Regions from separate parts of the Stenotrophomonas sp. 85239_Sma genome, predicted to be linked through region 2. Evidence: predicted binding sites of a transcription regulator. Region 2 holds the regulator's gene; each other region holds the start of a gene.

Region 1 (9,767 bases), 2.1 Mb from region 2:
CTGTGGAGCCTGCACTCGGTGATCGGCACCTGGGTGCTGCTGATCTATTTGATGAGCGCGCTGACCGGCCTGTGGTGGTCGTTCGACTGGTACCGCAATGCCGCCAACACCCTGCTGGGCGTCGCACCGGCCGCCAAGCACAAGGTCGCCACCGACGCCGCTCTGAACCTCAATCGCATCGAGGCCACGCTGTACGCGCTGCCCGGCGTGCGCACCGGCTTCATCGACCTGCGCCTGCCGGAGAAGCCGGGGCAGGCACTGAACGTGCGGGTGATGGCCGGTGATCCGTCGCAGCGCGGCGGCCACCACGATCGTGCGCATGACCTGCTGCAGCTCGATCCGGCCAGTGGTGCGGTGCTCGATGCCCGCCCCTATGCACGCCAGGGCACGGGTGGCCAGCTGGCCACCAGCGTGTTCGCGCTGCACTCGGGAAGCTACTTCGGCGTCCCCGGGCGCGTGGTGGTGATGCTCAGCAGCGTGGGCATGAGCCTGTTCTTCATCACGGGCTGGATGCTGTACCTGGACCGGCGCCGCAGCCAGCGTGCCGCGCGCGGGCTGCGCCAGTCGCTGCCCGCGACGGCTGCCGAGGGTGTTGGCCTACCGTGGCTGGTGGTGCACGCCAGCCAGAGCGGGTTGGGCGAACAACTTGCATGGCGCGCAGCCGCGCAGCTGCAGGCGTCCGGTCACGCAGTGCAGGTACTGCCGCTGGCGCACGTCGATGCCGCGCAACTGCTGCGTGCATCGAAGGCACTGTTCGTGCTGAGCACTTTCGGCGACGGCGAGCCGCCGGATGCGGCGCGCCGCGCGGCGCGGCTACTGCTCGCGCAACGCCTGCAACTGTCGTGCCTGCAGTTCGGCCTGCTCGCGCTGGGTGACCGCCAGTACCCGTATTACTGCGGCTTCGGCCGACAGTTCGATGGCTGGCTGGTCGCCAACGGCGCGCGTCCCCTGTTCGAGCGCATCGATGTCGATGCCGCTTCGGTGCCGGCGCTGCGCCAGTGGCAGCAGCAGCTGGGTGCGCTCACCGGCATCACCACCGATGACAGCGTGCTGCCTGCGGCTACGCAGATGCATGAGTGGCGCCTGCTCGGCCGCGACCGCCTCAACCCGGGCAGCATCGGCGGGGCCATCTGGCGTATCCGTCTTGCGGCACCGGCCGACGTGCAGTGGCAGGCGGGTGACATCCTGCACATCTCACCCCGTCACAACGCGCGGCATGCCGGTGCCGTGTTGAAGGCACATGGGCTGGACCCGCTGCAGCCACTGCTGGTCGATGGCCATCCGCGCACGCTGCTGGCGCTGGCCAGCGAACGCGAGCTGCCGGAGGCCGAGGCCGCGCTGGCGGTGCAGGATGCCTGCCTGTGGCTGGCCGGGCTGCCGCTGCTGCCTGGCCGCGAGTATTCGATCGCCTCCTGTACGGATGACGGTGTGGTGGAGCTGGTGGTGAGGCTGGTGCATGACGCCTCCGGTCGAGCCGGGCTGGGCTCGGGCTGGTTGTCGCTGCATGCACCGATCGGTGCCAGCATTGTGGCCCGTGTGCACCGCAATCCTGGATTCCATCGTGTCGGCGCTGCGCCGATGCTGCTGATCGGCAACGGCACCGGCATCGCCGGGCTGCGCAGCCTGTTGCGCGAAGCCGCGCATGCAGGTGAGCACGGGCACTGGCTGCTGTTCGGTGAACGCCAGCGTGCGCGCGACTTCCTGTTCGCCGACGAGATCGAGGCCTGGCAGGCCCAGGGCCATCTCACGCGGGTGGACCTGGCGTTCTCGCGCGATGGCGAGGGGGGGTACGTGCAGGATCGCCTGCAGGCGGCCACCGATGCGCTGCGCGAGTGGATGCAACGCGGTGCGGTGATCCATGTCTGCGGCTCGCTGCAGGGCATGGCCGAGGGCGTGGACCAGGTGCTGCGTACCGCGCTGGGTGATGACGCGGTGGAAACGCTGTTGGAGAACGGGCGCTACCGCCGCGACGTGTATTGAGCCACCCGGGTAGTGGCGGCCAGCGGCCGGCACTACCCGGGCAGCTTCAGGCCGCCGCGCGCGCCTGCGGCATCGACTGCAGGCGGAACGCGCCCACCGCTTCGGCCAGGGCATGCACCTGCGCCTGCATCTGCGCAGTCGAGGCCCCCGCCTCTTCCACCAGGCTGGCATTGCGCTGGGTGCTGGCCTCCATCTGCACGATGGTCTGGTTCACCTGTGCGATGCCGGCATGCTGGTCCTGCGACGCACTACGGATGCCAGCCAGCAGGTCGGCCAGCTGCTGCACGCTGCCGACGATCTCGCCCATCGTGGTGCCGGCCTGTGCGGCCTGCTGGTTGCCCTGGCCGACACGCGCCACCGAATCCTCGATCAGCCCCTTGATCTGCTTGGCCGCCTCGGCGCTGCGCTGCGCCAGCAGGCGTACTTCCGCAGCCACCACGGCGAAGCTGCGGCCCTGCTCGCCGGCGCGCGCCGCTTCCACCGCCGCGTTGAGCGCCAGGATGTTGGTCTGGAAGGCGATGCTATCGATCAACTGAGTGATGTCACCGATCCGCCGTGACGCTTCGCTGATGCCGTGCATGGTTGCAACCACCTGGCCAACGGCCTCGCCACCCCGCTGGGCCACCGCTGCGGCGCCCTGCACCAGGGCATCGGCGCGACCGGCGGCATCGGCGTTGCGGCCCACGGTGTCGGTCAGCTCCTGCATCGACGCTGCGGTCTCTTCCAGGTTGGCGGCCTGCTGCTCGGTGCGCTGCGACAGATCGTGGTGGCCGGTGACGATTTCGCCGACACCGGTATCCAGGCTGGACGTGGCCTGCTGGATGCGGCTGACGATGTGGCCCAGCTGCGCGACGGTGGCATTGGCATCGTCACGCATGCGCGCGAACACACCCTGCAGGTCACCCTCCATGCGCACGCTGAGGTCGCCGCGGGCCAGCGCAGCCAGCAGTGCCTGCAGGTCACCGAGGTTGGTTTCAAAGGTGGCCAGCAGGCGATTGATGCTGGTCGACAACGTGCGCACGAAGCCCTGCTTGCCCTCCAGCGCGATGCGGCCATGCAGGTCACCGTGTGCCGCCGCATCGACCAGCGCAGCCACTTCGGTTTCCAGCAGGGTTTCCAACGCACGGCTGCGCCATTCCACCGCTATGCCGAGGAACTGCCCTTCGTCGATGATGGGGTTGGCAATCAGCTGGTAGCGCACGCCGGCATGACCGATCTCGCGCTCCTCGCGCTGACGCACGCCGGCCAGGCTGGCCAGCGCCGGATGCAGGCGCACTGCATCGCTGCCCACCAGGTCTTCGAGATGGCGTTCAAGCTGCTGCAGCAGTGCCGGATTGACGTATGCCACCTGGCCCTCGGCATCGATCACCATCAGACCGGTCTGCGCGCTGTCCAGCGCCTGGCGCACCCGGGTATTGCCCCGCGCAACGGCACGCTCGGTCCCGATGCGCGCACGCAGGCGCTGCTGCATGTCGACCAGGCGCTGTGCCAGTTGGCCGATCTCATCATTGGCGTTGTAGACGCGCAGGGTGGTGTCCAAGCGGTCGTCGGCGATATCGCTGGCAAAGCGCAGGGTGTCCTGGATCGGCTGGCGCACCGCACGCAGCACCAGCACCAGGCTGGTGATCAATACACCGGCGACCAGCAGCAGGGTCACTGCGAACAGCACGCTCATGGTGCGTGCGCCGGCCTGCTGGCGCGCCTGTGCCTTGGCCAGCGCCGCCACCTGGGCCTGCTGGAAGGCGGCCAGCGCCGGCGCCACGCCAGCGGCGGTATCCAACAGCGATTGCGCCTCCACATCCAGGCCAACGCGGGCGGCGGTATAGCCCAGCAACGCGACCTGATAGGCCTCCATGCCGTTGCGAAGGGCGTCCTGCGCATCGGTCGGCAAGCCCACCAGCGCCAGATCGAACGGCAGTTTCTCTTCGCTTGCACGGTCGGCATGGGTGGAGTCGCCATCGAGCAGCAGCAGTGCCTCCTGCCGGCGCATCCTCTGCAGGGACAACGCCAACGAAGGCCGCTGCAGCGCATCCACCTGCGCCTGCAGGCTGTCGGCGGCCTGCTGCAGCTGGGCGGCAAGGCCGGCATCACCACGCCCCATCTCATCGACGCGTTCGAACAGGGCGGCCACGCCCTGCGAGAACGCGCTGGCGGCTTCGGTCAGTGCCTGCAGTGCCTCGCGCCGGCCGGCATCCATCGGCATCGCGCGCAACGCCTGAAGATCGGCCTTCAGCGCCTGCTGCGTCGCCAGCAGCTGCGCGCGGTCGGCATCGTCGAAACTGCGTGCATACTGGGTCTGCAGGCGACGCGCCTCGGCCACCCGCGTGGCCAGGCTCGCGGCCAGGTCGCTGCCGTGCTGGTAGCTGGCCTGGCTGCGCGCCGCCTGCGTGCTGGCATGGGCGGTCCAGGCGTAGACGGCGGCGATCGCCACCAGGCCCAGGCCACAGACCCACAGGGTCGCCTTGAGCTTGTTGGCTACGCTGAGCCGGTGTGGCTGCAGCCAGCGCAGCAGGCCAGGGGACGCCGAGCGCAGCGCGGCAAGCCGCATGCGCAGGGACCGGAGGTGGGGGACGACGGCCGACATGACAGACTCCAGGCGGAAGGACGCACCTGTATCGGCTGGAAACGGAGCAACTTTAGGGCGTTCTTACTTCAGTCCCACCGATTGCTGGCGGACGCGGCCTTTGTACCCGGCACAGGCGACGGGGGGATGACACCCGCGCAGTGCTTGACCTCAACCCCGGTTGGGGGAGCACAGTGGACGTCCCTCCCCTGCCCGGTGCCCCCATGCCGACGCTCGATGTCCCCCGCTACCTGCAACGCCTGCAGCTGGATGCACCGCCACCGCTGACGCTGGCGGGCCTGACCCTGCTGCAGCAGCGCCACAACGCATTGCTGCCGTTCGAAACCCTCAGCTGCCTGCTGCGCGATGCAGTGCCGATCGACCTGGACAGCATCCAGCGCAAGCTGCTCGACGACCGCCGTGGCGGCTACTGCTTCGAACTCAACGGCGGCCTGCTGGCGCTGCTGCAAGCGCTGGGCTTCGATGCGCAGCCGTTGAGCGCGCGCGTGCTGCTGGCCGCCCAGGACGGCGAACTGACGGCACGGACCCACCTGCTGCTGCGCGTGCAGGTGGACGGCGACGACTGGCTGGTGGATGCCGGTTTCGGCAGCCTGACCCCGACCGTGCCGCTGCGCCTGCAGGATCCGCAGCCGCAGGCCACGCCTCACGAGCGCTTCCTGCTGCAGCGCCTGCCTGGCGAGGGGGATTTCGTGCTGTCCGCCGAGTCCGGCGATGGCTGGCGGGCGATGTATCGCTTCGACCTGCACGCGCCGGCACCGATCGACAACGTGGTGGGCAACTGGTACGTGTGCACCCATCCCGATTCCGGTTTCCCCGGCCAGCTGCGCGCGTCACTGACCGGGCCGGACTGGCGACGCACCATCGGCAGCGGCAACTACACCGAGTATCGCCCCGGGCAGGCACCGGACAAGCGCCCGCTGCACGACGTCGGCGACGTGCGCGACGTGCTGCAGCAGCGCTTCGGCATCCAGCTTCCAGACGACCCGCGGCTGGATCCGGCGATCAACGACTGGCTGCAGCGCTCACGCGCCGCGACCCACGTGTAGGGTCGAGCATCGCTCGACGCTACACAGCCGCGCGCGCCTGCAATGCGATCCGGTTGCCTTCGCTGTCGCGGATCTCGGCCACGCGCCAGCCGCCGGCGTCGGCCGGGCCGAAGCGCAGCTCGGCCCCGGCGCGCAGCGCACGCTCAAGACTGGCATCCAGGTCATCAACCCCGATGTAGATGCGGGCACCCTGTTCGGACGGCAGATAGTCCGCCCCTTGCACCAGCGCCATGCTGGCCCCCGCCGCTTCATCGGCGAACGGCAGGTAGGCCATGCGGCATTCGTGCAGCACGATCGGTTCGTCCATCTCCACCTGCAACCACTGCTGGTAGAAGGTAATGGCACGGGCCAGGTCACTGGCTGGGATCTCGACATGCAGGATCAGGTTCATCCGCGCAGGATAACCGGACGCTGACGCCGCCTGCGCAGGAGCACTGGCATGCTGGACGTCCCCCCTGCCCCGTGGAGTCCTGCATGTCCCTGGCCGACCACCGAAGTACGCTGGCACCGCACGGCTTCCTGCGCGTGGCGATCAACCTGGGCAATCCGGTGCTGGCACAGGGCGATGCGCGCTCACCGCGCGGCCCCTCGCTGGAACTGGCTACCGCATTGGCGCAGCGGATGGGCGTGCAGGCCCGTTTCACCTGCCACGACGCCGCAGCCTCGGTGGTCGCCGCAGCAGGCGAAGACGGCTGGGACCTGGCCTTCCTGGCCATCGATCCGGCGCGCGCCGACCGCGTTGCCTTCAGTGCCCCGTACGTGGAGATCGAAGGCACCTATCTGGTGCGCGAGGACAGCCCCGCGCAGCAGGCAGCCGACCTCGATCGCGATGGATTGCGCATCGCGGTCGGCCGTGGTGCAGCCTACGACCTGTTTCTCAGCCGTGAACTGCGCCACGCCATGATCGAGCGGGCGCAGACGTCGGCAGCCGCTATCACGTTGTTCGATCAGCAGCATCTGGATGCCGCCGCCGGTGTACGCCAACCGCTGCAAGCATGGGCGCAGACGCATCCCGGCCACCGCGTGCTGGCCGACCGTTTCACCTCGATCCAGCAGGCAGTGGCGGCGCCGGCCTCACGCCCGGCCGACGCATTGCGGGCGTTGTTCGAGGAGGTGGAAGCGATCAAGGCCGGCCCGTTGCTTGAGGAAGCGTTCGCGCGCGCCGGGCAGGCAGTCACGCTGGTTCGGTGACTGTAGAGCACACGGAGTCGAGCATGGCTCGACGCTACAGGGCGCGCGTACGGCTTACTGGAACAGGTACTTCAAGCCGATCTGCGCGCGGCGGCCGTAGTACTCCACCTGCAGCGGGCGCTGCGGGCTGCCCTGGTAGTACTTCAACGGCTCGTTGGTGAGATTGCTCAGCTCGGCGAACACCGTCCAGCGTTCAAAGGTATAGGACGCACTGAAATCGACCGAGGTGTTGGCGCCGTACCAGGCGTCGGTGGCGCTGCTGTCGCCGTGCGCTTCGATGTAGGCACCCTTGTGGTTGGTGGCCAGACGAGCTGCGAACGCGCCGTCGTCGTAGTACACCGTAACGTTGTACAGGCGGTCGGCCTGGCCGGTGATCGGCACGTTGCCGCTACGACCCGGAATGCGCATGCGCGAATCCATCAGGGTCAGGTTGGCGTTGATGCCGAAGTTGCTCCACAGGCCGGGCAGGAAATCGAAGCGGCGCACGAAGGCGAACTCGGCCCCCCACAGCTTGGCGTCGTCACCGTTCTCGGGCCGGTAGAAGGTGACGTTGGGGTTGCCGTTGAAGCTGCCGGTGCTGCTGCTCTGGAACACCGGATTGCTGATGTTCTTGTAGAACACGCCGCCGGACAGCAGGCCCAGCGGACCGGCATACCATTCGGCCATCAGGTCCAGGTTGTCCGAATAGGTCGGGTCCAGGTTGGCGTTGCCGGAGGTGAAGGTGCCATCGGCCTCCATGAACGAGCCACCCGGGTTGATGTCACCGAAGTTCGGCCGGGCGAAACTGCGGGTCAGGCCCAGCCGCAGGTTGAGATCGCTGCGGGGTGAGAAGCGTACGTTCAGCTGCGGCAGCACCGAGGTATAGCGCTTGCGGCCCAGGTTGGGCACCAGCGTGCTGGTGCCATCGGCATCGCGCTCCAGCACCAGCCCGCGCACGTCGGTGGCGGTCCGCTCCAGGCGCACACCGCCGACCACGTCCCAGCGTTCGTCCGGCGTCCAGGTTCCCATCGCATAGGCCGCGTACTGCTTCTCGGCCACGTCGAAGTTGCGGCCCAACGCCGCGCCATTGGCCACCAGCGCCGAGTCGGCCGGTACCAGCACCAGATGCTGCCTGTTCTGCCGGTACCACTCGGCCAGGGCCTGCATCGGCACCACCTGCGAGAAGTCACGGGCGTAGTCGCGGCCATTGCCGGTGTCATAGCCGCTGCGGCCGGGCTGGTCCATCAACGGGAAGTCGGCCAGGGTCGGCACCGGGCCGCCGGTAGCAGTGTTCCAGGCATAGAACTCGTCGGAGAAACGGGCGCGGCGCTGCTTGTCGCGGTACTTGGCACCGGTCTTCCAGGTCAGCGTATCGCTGGCATCGAAGGTAAAGTCCAGTTGCGCGACGGCCTTGTCCTTCTCATTGATCGCCACCCGATACAGCTCCACCGCGCTCAGCGGCATCTTCCGCGGGTCCATCGAGAAGCCAGGCGGCAGATGGGTCTCCGGGGTATCGGCGGCGACGTTGCCGCCATCGATGGCGTTGTACGAGTTGCGCCCTGCGCCGCGGTCCTGCAGGCCCTGGTAGCCGACCTTGCCCTGGTTGAACTGGACCACGAAGTAGGCGTTGTCGGCACAGGTGGGAATGCAGCCATAGCGGAAGTCGTTCTCGGCGCTGGCCAGCTTCCAGTCCACCTGGCCGCGGCCGAAGGTGTGCTGGCCGCCGAATTCGATGGTCTTGAACTCGGTGATCAGCTCGTTATGGATGTTCTGCAGCTCGACGCGATCCTTGTCGAAACGATAGCGGTGCTTGTAGTGGGTCTCGTCATCGCTCAGTTCACCATACTGGCCGCGCACGTACAGCCGGTGGCCGTCCGCTGGCAGGAACTCCATGCCGCCATTGACGCCGCGGGTGGTGCGCTCACCGGTGTAGTCACGCAGCTCCAGGCGGTAGATGCCGAGGCCATCGGCACTGCGCCGCGGTTCGAAGTTGTCGGTCGCCCAGGGGCGCTTCCAGTAGGTTCCGTTGATCAGGAAGCCGAAGCGGCCATCGGCGCTGCGGTCGCCATACAGCACATTGGCGCTGGTGCCGGTATCGACGGCCTTGTCGTTGTAGTTGCCGGCCACGCTGGCGGCAAACGTGCGGCGCGCAGGCGCGGTGCGGGTAACGAAGTTGACCTGGCCACCGATGGCGTCGCCTTCGCGATCCGGCGTCAGCGTCTTGCTCACTTCAATGCGTTCGATCAGCTCGGTCGGGAAGAAATCGAACGCGGTGGCGCGGCTGGTGGTTTCCTCTTCGGCCGTCGGCAGACGGTCACCGTTGAGGGTGGTCGAGTTCCACTGTGCGGGCAGGCCTCGCACCGCGACGAAGCGGCCTTCGCCCTGGTCGCGTTCGATCGACACGCCCGGTACGCGCTGCACGGCTTCGGCGGCGTTGTGGTCGGGCAGCTTGCCGATGCCATCGGCGCTGACCACGTTCATCAGGTTGCTGGCTTCGCGCTGGGCGTCCAGTGCCTGCTTCTCGCCGCTGACGATGCTGCCGACCACGGTGACGGTATCCAGATCAACGGCAGAGGGGGCGGGTGCGGTATCGGTCGCGGCCGGAGACGCGGCCTGGACGGCCAGCGGGGCATGCAGCAGGGCGAGCAGGCCCAAAGTGAGCGGATGGCGCGTAGGCAGAGTGGACATGGCGATGGCGGTGGCAAGGGAAAGTGGACCGCTACAGCGGGAGCGGCGATGGCGGCCACTTTCAATCAGCGCGGTGAAGCGCAGGCGGCATCCACTAGGCAGGTCGGGGCAGCTGTCTAGGTGATCGCGAGGGTGGTCACTGGGCCAGCAGGCGGCGGCCGCCCACCCAGACCTCGGCCACGTAGTCCGGCATGGATCCACGCACCCGCAGCAGATCGGCGCGCAGGCCTTCGCCGATGCGGCCCCGATCCGGCAGGCCCAGCGCCTGTGCCGGTGCATGGCTGACCGTGCCCACCGCA
Region 2 (9,767 bases):
GGCGAGAAAGAGTCCAATGAGGCTGAGTCTATCCATGGATCCGGTATCGGCTTGTATGAATGGGACTTGAGACACCGGTACGGGCTACTGGTGCGACTTCACAGTTTTTCGGGTTCAGCAAACGGGTCAATCGTGCGGGCTGCGCAGGCCATCGACATCCAGGATCAGGGCCATGCGACCATCGCCGATCAAGGTTGCACCGGCATAACCGCGCAGGCCGCGCAGCGCTTTCGGCAGTGGCTTGATGACCACTTCCTCGCGCCCACGCACCTGGTCCACCACCAGGCCGAAGCGCGCTTCGCCGGCCTGCAGCACCACGATCGTCAGCAGGGTCGACGCAGCAGGCGTCACATCCAGCCACTGGCGCAGATCGACCAGCGGCAGCGTGTGCGAACGGCGATCGAGCACGGCGCGGCCATCGAACCAGCCCAGCGAGGTGCGCGGTGCGTGCAGCACTTCCATCACGCGCGCCAGCGGCAGCGCGTAGACGTCCTCGCCGGCCTGCACCAGCAGGGTCGGCAGGATCGCCAGGGTGAGCGGCACGCGGATCAGGAAGCGGCTGCCGCGGCCCAGCTCCGACTGGATCTGGATCTGGCCGCTGAGTTCGCGGATGCGCGACTGCACCACGTCCATGCCAACGCCGCGGCCGGAAATATCCGTGACCTGCTGCTTGGTCGAGAAGCCGGGCAGGAACACCAGGTGCAGGCACTCCTCGCTGCTCAGGCGGGCAGCCGCTTCCGGATCGATCAGGCCCTTCTCGCGTGCCTTCGCGCGCAGCTTTTCCGGATCGATGCCGGCACCATCGTCCTGCACCTCGATGCTGACGTAGTCACCTTCCTGCTGTGCCGACAGCCGCACATGGCCCATCCGCGGCTTGCCTTGTGCTTCGCGCAGGTCGGGCATTTCCACGCCATGGTCGATGGCGTTGCGGACCAGGTGCACCAGCGGGTCGGCCAGCGCTTCGACCAGGTTGCGGTCGAGCTCGGTCTCGGCGCCGATCAGCTCCAGGTCCACTTCCTTCTTCAGCGAGCGGGCGACGTCGCGGGCGACCTTGGGGAAGCGCGAGAACACCTTGCCCACCGGCTGCATGCGGGTGCGCATCACCGCTGACTGCAGGCGCGCGGTGGCGATGTCGAGGGTGGACACCGCACGGTCCAGCTCCTCGTCGCGCAGGCGTGCACGCAGGGTCTTGAGCCGGTTGCGCGACAGCACCAGTTCGCCGATCAGGTTGACGATCGCATCCAGGCGCTTGGTGTCCACGCGCACGGTGTGTTCGGCTTCGGCCAGCGGCTTGGCGGCCGGCTTGGCCGCCGGTGCCGGTGCCGGTGCGGCCACCGGGCGCGGGGCGGCGATCGGTGCCGGCGCCACCGCAGCCACGGGCTTGGCGCCGGGTGCGGCGCCACCATGCAGCTGGTCGAGCAGGGCTTCGAACTCGTCTTCGCTGATCAGCCCGTCGTCGGCCTTCCTTGCCGGCGCCACTGCGGTCGGTGCGTTGCCGCCGTGCAGCTGGTCGAGCAGCGCTTCGAATTCGTCGTCGGTAATCAGGTCGCTGCCACCCGCAGCGGGTGCTGCTGCGGCGGCGGGTGCGGCCACAGCACTGCCATGCACGTCGAACTGAGCGATCAGGTCCGGCGGCGCATAGCCCGGCTCGGTGCCGGAAGACACCGCATCCAGCATCGACTGCAGGTAATCCAGCGATTGCTGGGCGGCGTCGAAGTGATGGGCCTGCAGCACGGCCTGGCCGGCACGCGCGGCGCCCAGCGCTTCCTCAGCGGCATGGCACAGCTCGACCATGGCGGTGACACCCAGGAAGCCGGCGCCGCCCTTCAGCGTGTGGTAGCCCCGGAACACCGCATTGAGCTGTTCGGCGTCCTGCGGTGCCTGCTCCAGCGACACCAGCTGTTCGCCGAGGCGATCCAGGATCTCCTGTGCCTCGATGATGAAATCGGCAGTGATGTCGTCGGATACAGCGCTCATGCTTACAGCCCCAGATCCGACAACAGGTCGTCGGCGTCGTTCTGCGAGACCGCGTGGCGGTCCAGTCCCTTCAGTGCCGGCCCGGCCAGTTCCGGGTCGGTGCGATGCTGTTCCGGCGGCAGGCCGAGCGCGCCGAAGCCTTCGTGCACGCGGCGGACGATGCCGACCACGCGACGGATGATCTGCCCGGTCAGGTCCTGGTAGCTCTGGGTCAGGGCGATCTCGGTGAGGTTGTGGCGGATGCGCTCGAGCTGCGCGTCCTGGCCCGGCTGCAGGCCTTCGGCGCGCAGCTGTTCGGTCAGGCTGCGGCATTCCTCGGCCAGGTCCAGGGTACGGTGGGTGGCCTGTTCGGTCATCGTCACCACGTGGTCCAGCCGTGCGCAGGCATCGTCCAGTTCCCCGGCTTCGCTGGGCACGGTCGGCAGTTCACCCAGTGCCTGTCCCAGCTCGCGGGCCAGCCGCGACAGGCCACTCATCATCGGCTGCGTGCGCAGCGCGACCAGCCCATCGATGCGCTGCCGCCACGCGGCTTCGTCACCGGACTCCAGTGCGTCCAGGGCTTCCTGCAGGCGCAGGGCGAGGGCGTTCTTGTCGACCGTGGTATCCATCAGGCGCTGGCTGCCAGGCGTTCGAAGATCTTGCCGAGCTTCTCTTCCAGCGTCTGCGCGGTGAACGGCTTGATGATGTAACCGTTCACGCCGTTCTGGGCCGCTTCGATGATCTGCTCGCGCTTGGCTTCAGCGGTGACCATCAGCACCGGCAGGGTCTTCAGCTTGGCGTCGGCACGGATCGCCTTGAGCAGCTCGATACCGGTCATCACCGGCATGTTCCAGTCGGTGACCACGAAATCGAACGACTGGCTCTGCAGCAGCGACAGCGCGGCATGCCCGTCCTCGGCTTCGGCGGTGTTGGTGAAGCCCAGATCGCCCAGCAGGTTCTTGACGATTCGACGCATGGTCGAGAAATCGTCGACGATCAGGATGCGCATGTTCTTGTTCAAAGCAGAGTTCCTTTGTTGTTCATTCCGGGCGGCCGGGGGCAGACGCCTCGGGGATGTTCATTCTTCGAGGCCGGCATCGGCGGCCTCGAATATCTTCAGCCGGCCGCGCAGGCGCAGCACGGCCTGGCCGTGGATCTGGCAGACCCGCGACTCGCTCACGCCGAGCACGGCGCCGATCTCCTTCAGGTTCAGCTCCTGCTCGTAGTAGAGCGAAAGCACCAGCTGTTCGCGCTCGGGCAGGTGGCCGATCGCCTTGCCCAGCTCGCGGCCGAATTCGCCGCGCTCCAGGACCTGCTGCGGGGTCGGGCCGCCCTGGGCGACGGTGTCCAGTTCGCCCTGGTCTTCGATGCGCGATTCCAGGCTCAGCACCTGGCCACGTGCGGCGTCTTCCATCAGCCGCAGGTACTCGGGCAGCGGCATCTCCATCGCGGCGGCGACTTCGGTGGCGCTGGCAGCACGGCCCGTGCTCTGTTCCAGGCGGCGGATGGTGGCGGCGGCGTCGCGTGCACGACGGTGCACCGAGCGCGGCACCCAGTCGCCACGGCGGATCTCGTCGATCATCGAGCCGCGGATGCGGATCGAGGCATAGGTTTCGAACGAGGCGCCCTGGTCGGCGTCGTAGCTGCGCGAGGCTTCGATCAGGCCCATCATGCCGGCCTGGATCAGATCGTCGACTTCGACGCTGGCCGGCAGGCGTGCGGCCAGGTGGTGGGCGATGCGCCTCACCAGGTCCGAGTGCTGGGCGATGACCTCGTTGGCCGCCGAGCGCTGGACTTCCCTGTACTGGGCTGCGCCTTTCATGCGGCCACCCCGCGCTGTTTGAGAATGCGCTCGAGGAAGAACTCGACACCGCCACGCGGTTCGGTCGGTGCCTGCCAGCGCGCGGTGCGGCGTGCGATCTCGGTGATGGCCAGCGCCGATGGGCTGGACGGGTAGGCCTTCACCACCGGCTGCTGGCGCTGCACCGACAGGCGCAGCCAATCATCCTGCGGCACGCAACCCAGGTAGTTCAGCGAGACATCGGCGAGGAACTTCTCGCAGACGCGGGTCAACTTTTCGTACAGCACGCGACCCTCGTTCGGGTCGCGCACCATGTTGGCCACCACCTGGATACGGTCCACGCCGCGCTCGCGCGACAGCACCTTGATCAGTGCGTAGGCGTCGGTGATCGAGGCCGGCTCATCGCAGACCACCACCACGGTGTCCTGCGCGGCCTGGCAGAAGGTCAGTACGCCATCGGTGATGCCGGCAGCGGTATCGACCACCATGATGTCCAGCTCGCGTTCCAGCTCGGAGAACACATTGACCAGGCCGACATGTTCGGCCGGGGCCAGCTCGGCCATGTGCCGGCGGCCGGAGGCGGCCGGGACCACCAGCACGCCGTTCGGGCCTTCAACGATGACGTCATCCAGCGTGCAGCGGCCGGCAACCAGGTCGGCCAACGTAAAGGTGGGGTTCAGCCCCAGGATCACGTCGATGTTGGCCAGGCCGAGGTCGGCGTCCAGCAGCAGCGTGCGCTTGCCCATGCCGGCCAGCGCCACGGCCAGGTTGGCCGACACGTTGGTCTTGCCCACGCCGCCCTTGCCGCCGGTCACGGCAATGGTGCGCACAGGGCCCAGCGGCTCGCTGCGGGTGGCCGACAGCGGGAAGGTCTTGGTCAGCTTGGCGTACTCACGCGACGGCATGGTTCAACTCCGGGTTGCAGGGCATATCGGCCGCTCGGCGCAAATCTTCAAGGCGAAGTACAAGATTGGCTGCACTGGCCCGGTGCAGGTCTTCCGGGACGTCCTGGCCGTCGGTCACCCAGGTGATCGGCAGGGCGTGGTCCACGGCCACCGACAGGGCGTTGCCGAAGCGGCCGGTCTCGTCCAGCTTGCTCAGCACCAGGCCCTGCAGGTTGGCCGCACCGAAGCGGCGGACCACCTCGTCCATGTCGCCGAAGCTGGTGTTGGCCGGCAGCACCAGCAGCGTGCGCACCTGGCGGGCGGCGCGCAGCCACTGCAGCTGGGCAGCCAGGGCGCGGTCGCGCGGGCCCAGGCCGGCGGTGTCGATCAGCACCAGCTTGTAGTCCTTCAGGCGTTCCAGCAGCTGGTCCAGGTCGGTGCCGCTGTTGGCTTCGTGCACGGCGATGCCGAGCTGGCGGCCGTAGCCATACAACTGTTCGCGGGCGCCGATGCGGGTGGTGTCGGTGGTGACCAGGGCGACGTCACGCGGCGCGTGCTTCTCGGCGAAGCGCGAGGCCAGCTTGGCGATGGTGGTGGTCTTGCCGGCGCCGGTGGGGCCGACCAGGGCGATCACACCGCCTTCTTCCAGCGGGTCGACCGGGGCGATCGGCAGCTTGCGCGAGATCAGCCCCAGCATCAGGCCGCGGCCGCGGTGGGCCTCGGTCTCCAGCGGGATCTGCATGGCCACGTCGCGGGCCAGGCCGGCATCGAAGCCGTATTCGTCCATCAGGTCCAGCGCGGTGGCGCGCACCGGGCAGCCACGCAGGCGCTCGTCGGTGAAGCGGTTCATCTCGCGCTCGATCACCTGGCGCATGCCGGCCACTTCCTGGCGCAGCTGGCGGATCTCGGCGTCGTCCTGGGCGACCACGGTCAGCGTCGGTGCCGGGGCCAGCATGGGGGCCGGGCTGGCGTCGACGGCGGCTTCGGCCGCTGCCGGTTCGCTGCGGGCGATCTCGGGCTGCGCATCGGTCACGGCAGCGGTCGGCAGCGGCGGTGGCTGAACGGCCGGTGCGGCGCTTTCGTGATGCGCCTCGTGCGGCGGATCGATCTGGAAGCGGGCGCGGTTGGCCGGCGTGGCGCTGGTGGCCGCCGGTGCGACGATGGCTTCGGCAAACGGGGCGTAACTCTGTTCCGGCAGTGCCGGTTCGTTGACGGCGGCGCGCGCCAGGGTGGCGGCGAAGCCGGTGCTGCCGCGGGTCGGCACGATTTCGTCGGCGCTGTCCAGGGTGCGGCCGGTGGCACCGACGGCGGCACGGGCGAGGGCGGCGACGGCCGAGGTGGTGGCGGCGACCGGTTCCGGCGCCGGGGTGCTGCTGCGGCGGCGGGTGACCGCGGCGATCACCGCGTCGGCGGCGGTGCGCGGCCTGGGTGCCGGCGGCGGGGCCACGTCGCGGCGCGAGGCTTCCAGTGCACGCTGCACGGCGCTCTCGTCGTAGTTGGCGGCGGCGACGATCTCGATGCCTTCCTCGATCCGGCGGTTGGACAGGATCACGGCGTCAGGACCATGTTCCTTGCGCACCAGGTTCATGGCCGAGCGCATGTCGGCGGCGACGAATCGTTTGATTTTCATGCTGTGGTCACGGGACGAAGACGGCGGGGTGGCGGTCGGGGAACTCGGGTGGTCGGTGGTCTGCACGGTGCGGGTTCCCCTTGGTATCTGTCTGGTGCGTGGGTTCGAAAGTGGTGTCTGTTTTCTGGCGCATCGGAGGGCGGCGTCAGCTGATCGTTCCGACCAGCTTCAGGCGCTTGTCCTCCGGCACCTCGCTGTAGGCCAGGACCGACAGCGACGGAACGCTGTGGCGGACCAGGCGGGCCAGCGCGGCGCGCACCGGGCCAGGTACCAGCACGACCGCGGGCTCGTTGCGGGCTTCCTGCTTGCTGACACATTCGGCCAGGCTCTGGTGCAGTCGCTCAGCGAGTCCGGGTTCCAGCGCGGCGCCGTTGCCCTGCGTGGACTCCTGCAAGACACGTTCCAATTGCGGGTTGAGGGTGAACACCGGCAGCTCCGCCGACATTCCGGCGATCTCCTGCACGATGAAGCGGCCCAGCGCGGTGCGCACGGCGGCGGTCAGCACGGCCGGGTCCTGGCTGCTGGGCGCATGTTCGACCAGCGCTTCGGCGATCTTGCGCAGCTGGCGGATCGGAATGCGCTCGACCAGCAGGTTCTGCAGCACGCGCACCACCGCCGACAGCGGCAGCGCCTTTGGCGTCAGATCTTCGACGAGCTTGGGCGCGCTCTTGGCCAGGTTGGCCAGCAGGTGCTGCACTTCCTCGTGGCCGAGCAGTTCCGGCGCGTGTTCGCGGATCAGGTGCGAGAGGTGGGTGGCGACCACGGTGGCCGGGTCGACCACGGTGTAGCCCAGCGTTTCGGCCTGGGCGCGCTGGTGCGGCTGGATCCAGGTGGCATCCAGGCCGAACGCGGGGTCCTTGCCGGCGATGCCTTCCAGTGCGCCGAGGGCGCTGCCTGGGTCCAGGGCCAGCTCGCGGTCGGGGTGGATCTCGGCGGTGGCCACCGGTACGCCGTGCACCAGCACGCGGTAACCGTTGGCCGGCAGTTCCAGGTTGTCGCGGATGTGCACCGACGGGATCAGGAAACCGACATCCTGGGTCAGCTTGCGGCGCACGCCCTTGATGCGTGCCATCAGTTCGCCGCCCTGGTTGCTGTCTACCAGCGGAATCAGCCGGTAGCCGACCTCCAGGCCCAGCGGATCGACCGGGCGCAGTTCGTCCCAGCTCAGTTCGGCGGTCGGTGCCGGTGCCGCCGGGCGGCCGAGTGCGTTGAGTGCGGCAGCATCGGTGCCACCGCCTGCCGCGTCCGCAGCCGGGGCCTTGCCCTTGCGGTACACCTTCCAGGCGATGAAGCCGAGGATCGCCGCCAGCGTCAGGAAAGCGACGTTGGGCATGCCCGGCACCAGGCCGACCACGCCGATGATGCCGGCGGTGATCGCCAGCGCGCGGTACTGGCCGAACACCTGGCCGGTCATGGCCTGGGCCATGTCCTGCGAGCGCGATGCGCGGGTCACCAGCATCGCCACGGCGCTGGAGACCAGCAGGGCCGGCAGCTGCGCCACCAGTCCGTCACCGATCGACAGCAGGGTGTAGGTGGCAGCGGCGTCGCCGAACGGCATGCCATGCTGCAGCACGCCCACGGCCAGGCCGCCGAGCATGTTGATGAACAGGATCAGGATGCCGGCGATGGCGTCGCCGCGGATGAATTTGCTGGCACCGTCCATTGCGCCGTAGAAGTCGGCTTCCTCGCGCACCTCCTCGCGGCGCAGCTTGGCTTCTTCGCGCGTCAGCAAACCGGCGTTGAGGTCGGCGTCGATCGCCATCTGCTTGCCGGGCATCGCGTCCAGGATGAAGCGCGCGGTCACCTCCGAGACGCGGCCGGCGCCCTTGGTGATCACCACGAAGTTGATGATGGTGAGGATCGCGAAGACCACGATGCCGACCGCGTAGTTGCCGCCGATCACGAATTCGCCGAAGGCAGCGATGACCTTGCCCGCGGCGTCGTGGCCGTTCTGGCCGTTGAGCAGGATCACGCGGGTGGAGGCCACGTTCAGGGCCAGCCGCAGCATGGTGGTGATCAGCAGCACAATCGGGAAGATCGTGAAGTCCAGCGGGCGCTTCACGTAGACCACCGCCAGCAGCACCATCAGCGAGATGGCGATGTTGAAGGTGAACAGCGCATCGAGCACCGGCGCGGCCAGCGGCACCACGACCATGGCCAGCAGGGCCAGCACGATCAGCGGCGCGCCAAGGCCCTGGCGGATCATTTCCAGGGCGCGGCGGGTGTTGAAACCGGTGGCGGGCTGGGCGCTCACGGGCGGCCTCCCTTGCCGAATTCATCCACCTGGATGTGCGGGGCGTCCGGCATCGGGCCAGTGCGCCAGGCGCGCAGCTGGTAGACGTAGGACAGGACCTGGGCGACGGCCGAATACAGTCTCACGGGGATTTCCTTTCCGAGTTGGCCTTCCCGATACAAGGCGCGTGCCAAAGGCGGCGCGGAGACGATCGCCACCTTGTTGCCGTCGGCCACTTCACGGATGCGCAGGGCGGTCTCGTCCACGCCCAGGGCGACTACGGTGGGGGCGTTCATGGCGCCTCCCTCGTACTTCAGGGCCACCGCGTAGTGGGTGGGGTTGACCACCACCACGTCGGCGGTGGGCACCGCCTCCATCATCCGGCGGTTGGCCATCTGCTGCTGCAGCTGGCGGATGCGGCCCTTCACCTCGGGGCTACCCTCGCTTTCCTTCATTTCCCGGCGCAGCTCTTCACGGGTCATCTTCAGCTTGCGCATCCAGTTCCAGCGCTGGTAGGGCGCATCGATGGCGGCCAGCACCAGCATCGCGCCGGCGGTGGCCAGCAGCAGGCGCAGGGTGAAGCCCAGGCCATCGGTGATGGCGGTCTCCAGCGGGTGGTGGATCAGCCCGCGCAGGGTGTCGAAGCCGCTCCACACCACCAGCCCGGCGGCGACGCCGACGAAGGCCACGCGCAGCAGCGATTTGGTGAACTCGGCAATGGCTTCGGGGCCATACAGGCGCTTGAGCCCGCTCATCGGGTTCAGGCGGTTGATGTCGGGCAGCAACGCCTTCTGCGACCAGCGCAGGCCGCCCATCACCAGCGGGGCGACGAAGCTGGCCAGCAGGCAGACCAGCACCAGCGGCGCGATCACCAGCATGAACTGCAGCAGCAGGTCGCCGAAGTGGCCGAACAGTGCCTTCGGGTTCTGCCGCAGGCTCTGTTCCGGGCTGAGCGCGTGCTTCATCCAGGCCGTGGCGCCACGGCCGATCGAGCCGCTCATGGCCATCACCGCCAGCACGCCGGCGCCGAACACGGCGGCGGTGCCGAGTTCGCGCGAGCGCGGCAGGTTGCCCTGTTCACGGGCGTCGCGCAGGCGTTTTTCGGTTGGTTGTTCGGTCTTTTCGCCGGCGGATTCGTTCTCGGACATCACGGGCACTGCGGCAGGGGATGCCGGGGTGCGTGCAAGAAGTGTTCCGTAGCGGGATGGTCCGGCCCATCCGCGCATGGCGGGGAGCTACCGGGGGGCGCTATCGCTGGGCGGT
Region 3 (9,767 bases), 1.9 Mb from region 2:
TCAGCCATGTGAAGGCTCCCGTTGCATGGAGGGGACGCTCATCCTTGCCGGAGCCCGGCTAAGGAAGTGTCCGCACCGGCATCGCTGCCTTCACGCCGCACCGCACTGGCATTCACGGCGCAGCTACGCTGCTGCGCGGATTGCGCGGATTGCGCGGCTTGGCGAGCATGGGCCGCCATGCGCGATGGCCACGCAGAGAGGACAGAACAGCATGAGCACATTCGGGTGGCTCGCACTGCTGGGCTGTGCAGTGCCACACGCTGCAGCTGCGCGTGGCAGATGGCAGCTGGATCTTCCTCAGCGAAGTCGAGATGGCCGCTGAGCAGCAACGCCTCAGCGCCGACGGGCGTCCTGCAGGCGCTGTGCGAAGGGCCGCTGTTCGAGCACCACCAGTGCTTCGCGCAGTACCTGCTCCAGCGACTGGCCGAGATCCGCATCGAGGCTGCGCGCTGCCTGTGCGGTGGCCTGCCACTGTGCCTGCAGCGCAGGCAACGCCCGTCGCGCGCGTGGGCTCAAGTGCAGGATGCGTTCGCGCCCGTCATCGCCGCTGGTTGCGAGCAGCCAGCCAGCGCGCAACATCGCCGCCACTGTCTGGCTGAGCGCCGAGTGGCTGAGCCCACAGGCCAGCGCCAGGTCCTTGATCCGGCAGGGGCCCTGCGCCATCAGCGTGCGCAGCACTGGCGTGTAGCGGGGCCGGTAGTCCAGTTGCAGATCCTGGTAGGCCTGCTCCACAGCCGGGTCCAGCTGGTCGAGCAGGGCGCGCAGCAGGGTGCCCAGCGTGGCGTGTTGGAGATCCATGACCGGAATGATATATAAGCACTTATATATATTCAATGCGGGGGTGGATGATGGCGGTCTCCTGGATGCTCGGCGTGCTGCTGGCGGCAGCCTGCCCCGCGCAGGACGGAGTCCTGCAGGCGGCGGCCAGCGCCGTGCAGGCGCAGTACCTGGACGAGGCGGAGGGCGCCCGCATCGCCGACGCCCTGCGCAGCTGGTCGACGCAGCTGCGCTATGCGGACAGCTGCTCGGATCCTGCTGCGTTCAGCGCACGCCTGAACCAGGACCTGGACACGTTCGATGGCCACTTCCACGTTGAACGCGTAGATTCGGCGGTCGGCCAGGACGACTGGTTGATGGCCTGGCGTGCCGATGCCCGCAGCAATGGCGCCGGCGTGCGCGAGGTGCGGGTGCTGGAGGGCAACGTTGGCTACCTGCGGCTGAGTACCTTCTATCCGCTGGATCTGGCACGGCCGAAGCTGGCGGCGGCCTTCATGCTGCTGGCCGACACTGATGGCCTGGTGCTGGACCTGCGCCAGAACGGGGGAGGTGATGATGCAAGTGCCGATCTGCTGGTACGCACGCTGCTGGACGCGAAGATCGACACAGTGCAGCAGCTGGACCAGCGCGGCCGGCGCACGCCGGTACCGCTGCCACCGGCGAACCTGCCCGCCTACCTGAAACCGCTGGTGGTGCTGATCGACCGCCGCACCGGCTCGGCGGCCGAGTTCGTCGCCTACTCGCTGCAGGCCTTGGGGCGCGCGCGCATTGTCGGCACGCGCAGCGGGGGCGCAGCGCATATGTTCGGCGATCCTGTGCTGCTGCCCGATGGCTATCAGATCAGTATTCCCGATCGGCAACCGATCAACCTGCGCACCGGCGGCAACTGGGAACGTACCGGCGTGAGGCCTGATGTGGCCGGTGGCGACGATCCGCTGTTCATCGCGCGGCAACTGCTGGCGCCTGCGAAGTCGTCAAGATGAACGCACGATTGCATGGCTGTCCTATCGCAGATGCGCGATTGCATGCCTAGAATCGAAGCATCCCGGTAGTTCCCGGGCGCTTCGAGTGAATGGACTCAATGAAGATTCTGTTGACCGGCAGTTCCGGGCGCATCGGGCGCGCGATCTTCGGTGCGCTGGCGGCCGCCCACGAAGTGGTGGGGCTGGATCGCAGTCCGTTCGCCACCACGCGCATCATTGCCGATGTCACCGATCGCCAGGCGGTCACGCGTGCGGTGCAGGGCGTCGACGCGGTCATCCATACCGCGGCCCTGCATGCCCCGCATGTCGGGCTGGTGCCGGACGCGGTGTTCCAGCAGATCAACGTGGAGGCAACCGCGCACCTGCTGCAGGCCGCGCGCGAAGCCGGCGCACGGCGTTTCGTGCTGACCAGCACCACGGCGCTGTACGGTCATGCCGTGGTAGCCGGTGGCTGCCGTTGGATCGACGAAGACACCGAGCCGCTGCCGCGCACGATCTACCATCGCACCAAGCTGCAGGCCGAGACCCTGGCTGAAGCTGCCGCCACGCCGGGCTTCAGCGTTCGCGTGCTGCGCATGGGCCGGTGCTTCCCGGAACCGCCCGAACGGATGGCGATGTTCCGCCTGCACCGCGGCATCGATGCCCGCGATGTGGCCAGCGCACATGCTGCACTGCTGCTCGACGAAGGCGCCCGATTCGCCCGCTACCTCGCCTGCGCACCGACGCCGTTCCGGCGCGAGGACTGCCTGGAGCTGGCCACCCACCCGCGCAGCGTACTGGCCCGTCGCGCGCCGCAACTGCTGGCCGAATTCGAACGCCGAGGTTGGCCGCTGCCATTGAGCATCGACCGTGTCTACGACAGTGCCCGCCTGCGCAGGGTGCTGGGCTGGCAGCCGTGCTTCGGGCCGGACGACGTGCTGCAGCAGTACGCCGTCGGCAGCATCGAGGTCCTGCCGCGCGCGCAGTGGATCAAGGACCGCGTGGCCGAGTGAGGCCGACGCAAAGGATGGGCAGCTGCCCCGACCCTGAGCGGATTCAGGAATGTGCAGGCCAGCCGCCTCAACCTCGTTGGCGGGCGGCCGCTAACCCGGTGCGCTTCCAGCGCCGGGCCCGTCCCGGCGGCCGGTGGCCTGCGCGGTGCCCTGGTGGCGCCGGTCGTCCTGAACTGCCTTGCGGACCCTCCCATGCCTTCTTCCCGTTCCGCCGCTGCCCGCCGCCCGGGCAGCATCGCCCACAAGCTGATGCTGGGCACCGCCGTGATCGCGCTGCTGTGCTTCGGCCTGACCGCGTTCCTGATCTACCGACAGGCCAGCGCCAGCCTGATCAGCGCCTCGCGCCAGACCATGACCAGCGAGGCCACCGCCGAAGCACGCCGGGTAGCGGCCGATCTTGGTACGGCCTTCGCCAGCAACGATGCCATGGTCGAAAGCGTATTGGCCCAGCGCGCCCGTGGTGATGTCACCGATCGCGCCAGCCTGGCCGCCGTGCTGGGTGAGCAGCTGCGCGCCCATCCGGAATGGCTGGGCAAGAGCACCATGTGGGAGGCCGATGCCTTCGATGGCAAGGATGCCGATTTCGTCAACACCGAAGCGCACGATGCCACCGGCCGCTACATGAGCTACTGGGCATGGCATGACGGCAAGCCACAGCAGTCGGTGATGACCGACTACACCGAGACTGCCAGCGGTTCCGGTGACTGGTACATGGTCCCCAGTCGCGACAAGCTGCCGAAAGTCAGCGAACCGTACGCCTATGACATCGCCGGGCAGCAGGTGCTGATGAGTACGTTGAGCACGCCGATCGTCGAGAACGGCAGGTTCCTGGGCGTGTTCACCGTGGACTTCTCGCTGGCGGCACTGCAGAAGCACCTGGCCACGCTGAAGCCGATGGGGGCCGGCCGGGTGGAACTGCTGTCGCCGAAGGGCGTGGTGCTGGCCTCGGCCAATGCCACCGAGATCGGCAAGCCGCGCAACGATGCACTGACCCGCAGCATGCTGGCCGACATCGCCGCTGATCGTCCGTTCGAGGCCTTCAGCCCCGATGCGGCCGGCAACGTGCGCGCGTACGTGCCGCTGCGCGTGGGCAACGCCCCGCAGCGCTTTGCGCTGGGCGTGGTGATGCCGCATGCGGTGATCGTGGCCGAAGCGCGCCAGCTGTTGTGGCTGACCCTGCTGGTCGGCGTGATCGCGGCGCTGACCCTCAGCGCCGGTGTCTATGTACTGCTGCGCCGCCTGGCGATCCGCCCGCTCGCCGAAGCGGTGCGAGTGGCCGGCGACGTCGCCGCCGGCAAGCTGGACAGTACGCTGCCGGCGCGCAGCAACGACGAAGTAGGGCGCCTGCTGGATGCAATGCAGGGCATGCGTGGCCAGCTGCAAGCGGTGATGGCCGCGCAGGCCGAAATGGCGCACCGCCACGATGCCGGTGAACTCAGCTACCGCATGGATGCCGCGGCGTTCCCGGGCGAGTACGGCCGCATGGTGGCCGACAGCAACCAGCTGGTGGCCTCCAGCAACGCGGTCACCCAGCGCCTGGTTGAAGTGATGCAGCGTTATGCCGTGGGCGACCTCAGCGTGGACATGGAAGCACTTCCGGGCGAGAAGGCGGAGTTCACCGCTGCGATGGCGACCACCAAGCGCAACCTGGCTGCGATCAACGAGCAGATCCAGCAGCTGGCCGCCGCTGCCGCCGCCGGTGACTTCGCCGTGCGCGGTGATGCACTGCGCTTCGACCATGATTTCCGCCGCATGGTGGAGACCCTGAACACGATGATGCAGGTCAGCGACCACAACCTGGCTGCGCTGTCGACGCTGCTGCGCGCGATCGCCGCCGGTGACCTCACTGCCCGCATGCAGGGCGACTTCCACGGCGTGTTCGCGGTGATGCGCGACGATGCCAACAGCACCGTGCAGCAGCTGACCCGGATCGTCGGCCAGATCCAGCAGTCGGCGGCCAGCATCCGCCTGGCCGCTGGCGAGATCGCTGCGGGCAACAGTGACCTGTCGCGGCGCACCGAACAGCAGGCCGCCAACCTGGAAGAAACGGCCGCGTCGATGGAGGAACTGACATCCACCGTGCGCCAGAATGCCGACCATGCGCTGCAGGCCAACGCGCTGGCCGGTTCCGCAGCGGGCGTGGCCAGCGAAGGCGGCGAGGTGGTCGGCCAGGTGGTGCACACCATGGAACAGATCGAGGCGTCGTCGCAGCGTATCGCCGAGATCATCTCGGTGATCGATGGTATTGCCTTCCAGACCAACATCCTGGCGCTGAACGCGGCAGTGGAAGCGGCACGCGCCGGTGAGCAGGGCCGTGGTTTCGCCGTGGTCGCCAGTGAAGTGCGCGCGCTGGCACAGCGCTCGGCCGGTGCGGCCAAGGAGATCAAGGCACTGATCGACGCCTCGGTGGCGCAGGTCGGTGCCGGTGCACAGCTGGTGCACGGCGCGGGCCGCACCATGCAGGAAATCGTCGGTCAGGTTGGCCGGGTCAACGAGATCATGGCCGAGATCTCAGCGGCCTCGCGCGAGCAGTCGGCCGGCATCGAGCAGGTCAACCAGACCGTGGTGCAGATGGACGAAACCACCCAGCAGAACGCCGCACTGGTGGAGGAAGCCAGCGCCGCCGCCCGCGCGATGGAGGAGCAGGCCGAGCAGCTGGCGGTGGCGGTGTCGCGCTTCCGCCTGCAGGCCGAGCCGGAGGCCACCGCCCGCCGCGCGGCGTGATCCCGGAAACGAAGACGCCCGGCGGGGGCCGGGCGTCGGGTGCATCCTCGCCGCGCATCCGGCGCAGGTCGGTTGGCTCAGAACATTCCTTCAAACGGGTTCCAGCTGGTGCGTCCTTCCACCTTCTCCAGGTAGTAGCTGTAGTTGGTGCTGGAGGCGACAAGGAGGTTCATGGCGATGAACAGCATGCGCCCGACGATGTCCGGAAGGAACATGGTGACGATGGCCAGCACGATGTTGATGCCGATCACCACCAGGGCTTTGCGCCACATGCCGAGGATCAACAGGTAGATGGCGCCGAAGAACAACGCGAAGAAGTTCAGGTTGATCTTCAGGCGGTCACCAAAGGACAGCGCCTTCCAGGCCTGCTTGAAGCCGGGATTCTTGGGGGCGCCGTGCTGGCGGAAGAAATTGAAGCGGAACTGCCACTTCGGGCTGAATTGGGACAGGTCAGTAGTATTCATTGGGGAAACATCCCTGTGAGAAAACGTTTTCATGATAGGACAAGTCCCATTCAGGATCCATGCTTCACCGTCAAAAATGTGACGCCTACCTTGTTCCGGATGCTGTGGCCGGATGCCGCACCGTCACCCGCCCGCCTTGTTTTTAGGATAGGGTGCGCAGTTCCGCTCTCGTCCCGGTTGGACCCGGACGTCGGCGGGATGTCCATGGAGGTTGCATGACCACACCTGCTACACCGGAAAACGCACCGGGACCGGTGCTCCTGCCGACACCTGAAGTGGTGCAGGCACAACAACTGCTCGCGCGCCAGCAACTGGCGGTGGCGATGGACCGTGCACGCACGGCCGCCACGCGGGATGCGGCACCGGCCGCGCTGGAAAGCGAGTAATCCGCAACACCGACGATCGCGCTGGCCTGCCGCCAGCGCGATCATGGTGCGCGCCGCCGGTCAGAACCGCGCGGTCATGCTGAGGAAGTAGCTGCGCCCGGCCACGAAGTAGTCGGTGGAGCCTTCGGCATACAGCTTCTTGTCGGCCAGGTTGCTGACGCCGCCACGCAGGGTCAGCACCTCGTTGACGTTCCATGCCGCGGTCAGGTCATACAGGGTGTAGGCCTTGAGGAAGGTCGTGGCGGTGCCGGTCTGCTTGCCGGTGTACTGCGCCGACAGGCTGCTGGAGAACACCGTGTTCGGTGTCCAGTCCAGCGACGAGTAGCCGGAGAATTCCGGCGTATCGATCAGGTTGCGGCCGGTGGTCAGGTTCCTGGCTTCCTTCATCCAGGTGGCCGAGGTGCGCCAGCGCCACTGCTCGCCGAAGCGGACATTGAAGTTGCCTTCCATGCCGCTGGTGCGCGCGCGCTGCACGTTGCTCATGCGCGTCCACCAGATGCCATTGAACCTGCCCAGCGGTGCGTATTCGATCTTGTTCCGGAAGTCGGTATGGAAGTAGGTCACGCCGGCATCGATCAGGTCATTGTCGAAGCTGATACCGATCTCGCGGTTGGTGCTGGTTTCCGGATCCAGGTCCGGGTTGCCGGCCATGTAGCAGCCGCCGCGGGTATAGCCCAGCGGGATCAGCGAGGTGCAGCCGCGGCCGCCGGACTGGGTGGCAGCGGTGGCCGAATTCTCGGTCAGGCTGGGGGCGCGGAAGCCCTTGGAGACGCCGCCGCGGATCGTCCACTGCTCGGCTGGATGCCAGACCAGGTACGCACGCGGGCTGACGTGGCCGCCGAACTTCTCATGGTGGTCCAGGCGCGCGCCCACGGTCAGGGCCAGGGTGCGGTGCAGCTTCAGTTCGTCTTCCACGAACAGCGCCCACGTATCCACTTCCAGACTGGAGCCGCTGACCGCGTTGCCGGCGTAGTCGATGGGCGCGCGGCCGATGGTGTCGGTGTTGGTCAGCTGCTGCCGCTTCCACTGCCCACCCACGGCGAACTGGTGTTCAACGCCCAGCGTGAACGGTGTGGTCAGGCTGCCTTCGATGATCGTATCGGTGGCCTCGGAACGGCCGGTGGCGCCGATATCGTTCTTGTATTCGGTCCAGTACGCACTGAGCCTGGAGGTGCCGAAGCTCCACTGGCCTTCGTGGTTGAGCGCCAACGAGCTGCGCTTGAGCTCACTGGCGCCCCAGGCGCCTTCGTCCTGCTTTTCCAGCGCGGCATCGATGAAGGCCTGCTGCACGCCATGGCCGGCTTCCAATGACAGTTGCTGGGCGTCGCTCAGCTTCCACTGCAGCAGCGCATCGATATTGCGGTCCTTCTCGCCGGCATAGGCATTGCCATAGACACCGCCATTGGACTGGTCCGAATCGCGGCGCATGCTGTTGGCTCCGATGCGCAGGCCGAAGCGTTCGCCCAGCGGGCCGGAGAAGGTCGCGCCGATCTGCTGGGTGTCGCCACGCTTGCCATCACCGGGACGGGTGTAGCTGTGGGTGGCGCTGCCGTTCCAGTCGTCGCCGATGCGCTTGGTGATGATGTTGATCACCCCGCCCATCGCATCGGAGCCGTACAGCGAGGACATCGGTCCGCGCACTACTTCGATGCGTTCGATCTGGTCGGGCGAGATCCAGTTCAGGTCCTGGCGGCCGAGGTCGGGGCGATAGTTGGTCGCCGCCGAGCTGCCCATGCGCTTGCCGTCCACCAGCACCAGCGTGTAGTTGGAGGGCATGCCGCGCAGCTTGATCTTGGACTGTTCGCCGACCGCGCTGAGGCCACCGGTCACGCCCGGCACGCGGCTGAGCAGGGTGGCCAGGTCGGGCACCGGCTGGCGCTCGATGTCCTCACGGCTGATCACGCTGATGCTGGCCGGCGCATCCTTGATCCACTGCTGGTTGCCCGAGGCGGTGACCACCACGGTATCCAGGTCCTTGGTGGAGGCATCGGCGCTGGCCTCTGCGGCGGCCAGGCTGGGCAGGGCCAGCACGCAGGCGGTGGCCAGGGCATGGGCCAGGCGGGTGCGCGGCAGGCGCGCGGAACGGTAACGGGACGACAGGGACATGACGGCTTCCATGGGAGGTGGGGAGACCCTGGGGAAGCAGCAGGCGCAGGCAGACAGCAGGCAGCCACCCTTCCGTGGGTCGTCGGGCGCGCGGCGTGGGCCGGCGCAGCTGGGTGGGTCGCGGCCGTGCGAGAACGGAGACCTGCCTGGTTAATGAAATGATAACCGTTCGCGTTTGTTACGATCCAGTGCCGGGGGCGATACAGTGACATCTGGCCATTCCCCGGCGTGATCGCCCGCTATTTGCTGAATGGGGATAAATCCCGGCGTAGACCTTCGCGCGCGGCTTACATTCAGCGCCCTAGACTGGGCCGCATTTTCGATTCCGCCCCGTTGGAGATCGTGTGGGTTCCGGTAGTGACAGACATCGACTGTGCGGCCTGAAGCCGACACAGCCAGGACAAGTGCGGGCGCCGGGAAAGCGCGCCGGGAACCTTGGTGCATGCAGCCCGGCCGGGATGGCCGGCCGTGCCGGCGGCGCGGAGTAGGCGACGATGGGGGTGCAGACCATCCATGCGGAAGCAGAAACGCCCCGGCTCGATGCCGGCTGGGCGCTGTTGCCCACTGAATCACCCTTGCAGATGCCCGAGCAGACCCTGCGCGAAGGCGCACTGAAGGTCCGGCGGCATCGCACGTCGCCGCGCCTGATCGGCCTGCGCCGGCTGTATATCTTCGGTGGCACGCTCGGCATGACCGCCGTGGCCACGCGGATGATGTGGCGGGTGCTGTCGGCCAATGGCATCAGCGTGCTCGAAGCCTGCCTGCTGGTCCTGTTCGTCGGCCTGTTTGCCTGGATCGCCCTGTCTTTCGCCAGCGCACTGGCCGGCTTCCTGACCGCGGTGTTCGACCGTGGCTATCGCCTCGGCATCGATCCGGACAAGCCGTTGCCGGCCGTGCACAGCCGTACCGCGCTGCTGATGCCGACCTACAACGAAGACCCGCGCCGCCTGCTGGCGGGCCTGCAGGCCATCTACGAGTCGGTAGCAGCGACCGGCCAGCTGGAGCGCTTCGACTTCTTCGTGCTCAGCGACACCCGCCGCGAGGACATCGCGCGCGCCGAGGAACAGGTGTTCGCCGAGCTGCGCGAGCGTGTGCCGGACGGCCGGGTGCGCCTGTTCTACCGTCGCCGTGGCGACAACAGCGGGCGCAAGGCCGGCAACATTGCCGACTGGGTCCGCCGCTTTGGCGGTGCCTACCCGCAGATGCTGATCCTCGACGCCGACAGCCTGATGACCGGCGACAGCATCGTGCGCCTGGTGGCCGGCATGGAGCACAACGCCGACGTCGGCCTGATCCAGACCCTGCCGTCGGTGATCGGCGGCCGCACCCTGTTCG

The links. Region 2 encodes FliA, which starts transcription of late flagellar genes. Its sites were predicted from a motif close to TAAAGTTTNNCNNNCNNNGGCCGATAA; they were not measured.
Region 1: the regulator FliA is predicted to act here: its motif matches at 4,593-4,619, upstream of ACYKG1_RS19345 (methyl-accepting chemotaxis protein).
Region 3: the regulator FliA is predicted to act here: its motif matches at 2,820-2,846, upstream of ACYKG1_RS18725 (methyl-accepting chemotaxis protein).

Annotation. Positions count from the first base shown of each region.
Region 1 is NZ_CM151163.1:4,164,112-4,173,878, forward strand. Features, by position in the region: gene ACYKG1_RS19340 (PepSY domain-containing protein) at 1-1,980, shown strand, start outside; gene ACYKG1_RS19345 (methyl-accepting chemotaxis protein) at 2,027-4,564, opposite strand; gene ACYKG1_RS19350 (arylamine N-acetyltransferase family protein) at 4,768-5,610, shown strand; gene ACYKG1_RS19355 (VOC family protein) at 5,630-6,001, opposite strand; gene ACYKG1_RS19360 (ABC transporter substrate-binding protein) at 6,085-6,801, shown strand; gene ACYKG1_RS19365 (TonB-dependent receptor) at 6,856-9,468, opposite strand; gene ACYKG1_RS19370 (alpha-D-ribose 1-methylphosphonate 5-triphosphate diphosphatase) at 9,605-9,767, opposite strand, start outside.
Region 2 is NZ_CM151163.1:2,102,924-2,112,690, forward strand. Features, by position in the region: gene ACYKG1_RS09875 (flagellar motor protein) at 1-36, opposite strand, end outside; gene ACYKG1_RS09880 (chemotaxis protein CheA) at 127-1,977, opposite strand; gene ACYKG1_RS09885 (protein phosphatase CheZ) at 1,980-2,585, opposite strand; gene cheY (chemotaxis response regulator CheY) at 2,585-2,977, opposite strand; gene ACYKG1_RS09895 (RNA polymerase sigma factor FliA) at 3,035-3,778, opposite strand; gene ACYKG1_RS09900 (MinD/ParA family ATP-binding protein) at 3,775-4,662, opposite strand; gene flhF (flagellar biosynthesis GTPase FlhF) at 4,649-6,271, opposite strand; gene flhA (flagellar biosynthesis protein FlhA) at 6,417-8,477, opposite strand; gene flhB (flagellar biosynthesis protein FlhB) at 8,522-9,652, opposite strand; gene ACYKG1_RS09920 (putative bifunctional diguanylate cyclase/phosphodiesterase) at 9,740-9,767, opposite strand, start outside.
Region 3 is NZ_CM151163.1:4,036,073-4,045,839, reverse strand. Features, by position in the region: gene ACYKG1_RS18745 (KGG domain-containing protein) at 1-8, opposite strand, end outside; gene ACYKG1_RS18740 (MarR family transcriptional regulator) at 334-798, opposite strand; gene ACYKG1_RS18735 (S41 family peptidase) at 849-1,760, shown strand; gene ACYKG1_RS18730 (NAD-dependent epimerase/dehydratase family protein) at 1,859-2,752, shown strand; gene ACYKG1_RS18725 (methyl-accepting chemotaxis protein) at 2,945-5,476, shown strand; gene ACYKG1_RS18720 (DUF2628 domain-containing protein) at 5,554-5,940, opposite strand; gene ACYKG1_RS18715 (hypothetical protein) at 6,156-6,326, shown strand; gene ACYKG1_RS18710 (TonB-dependent receptor domain-containing protein) at 6,387-8,432, opposite strand; gene mdoH (glucans biosynthesis glucosyltransferase MdoH) at 8,927-9,767, shown strand, end outside.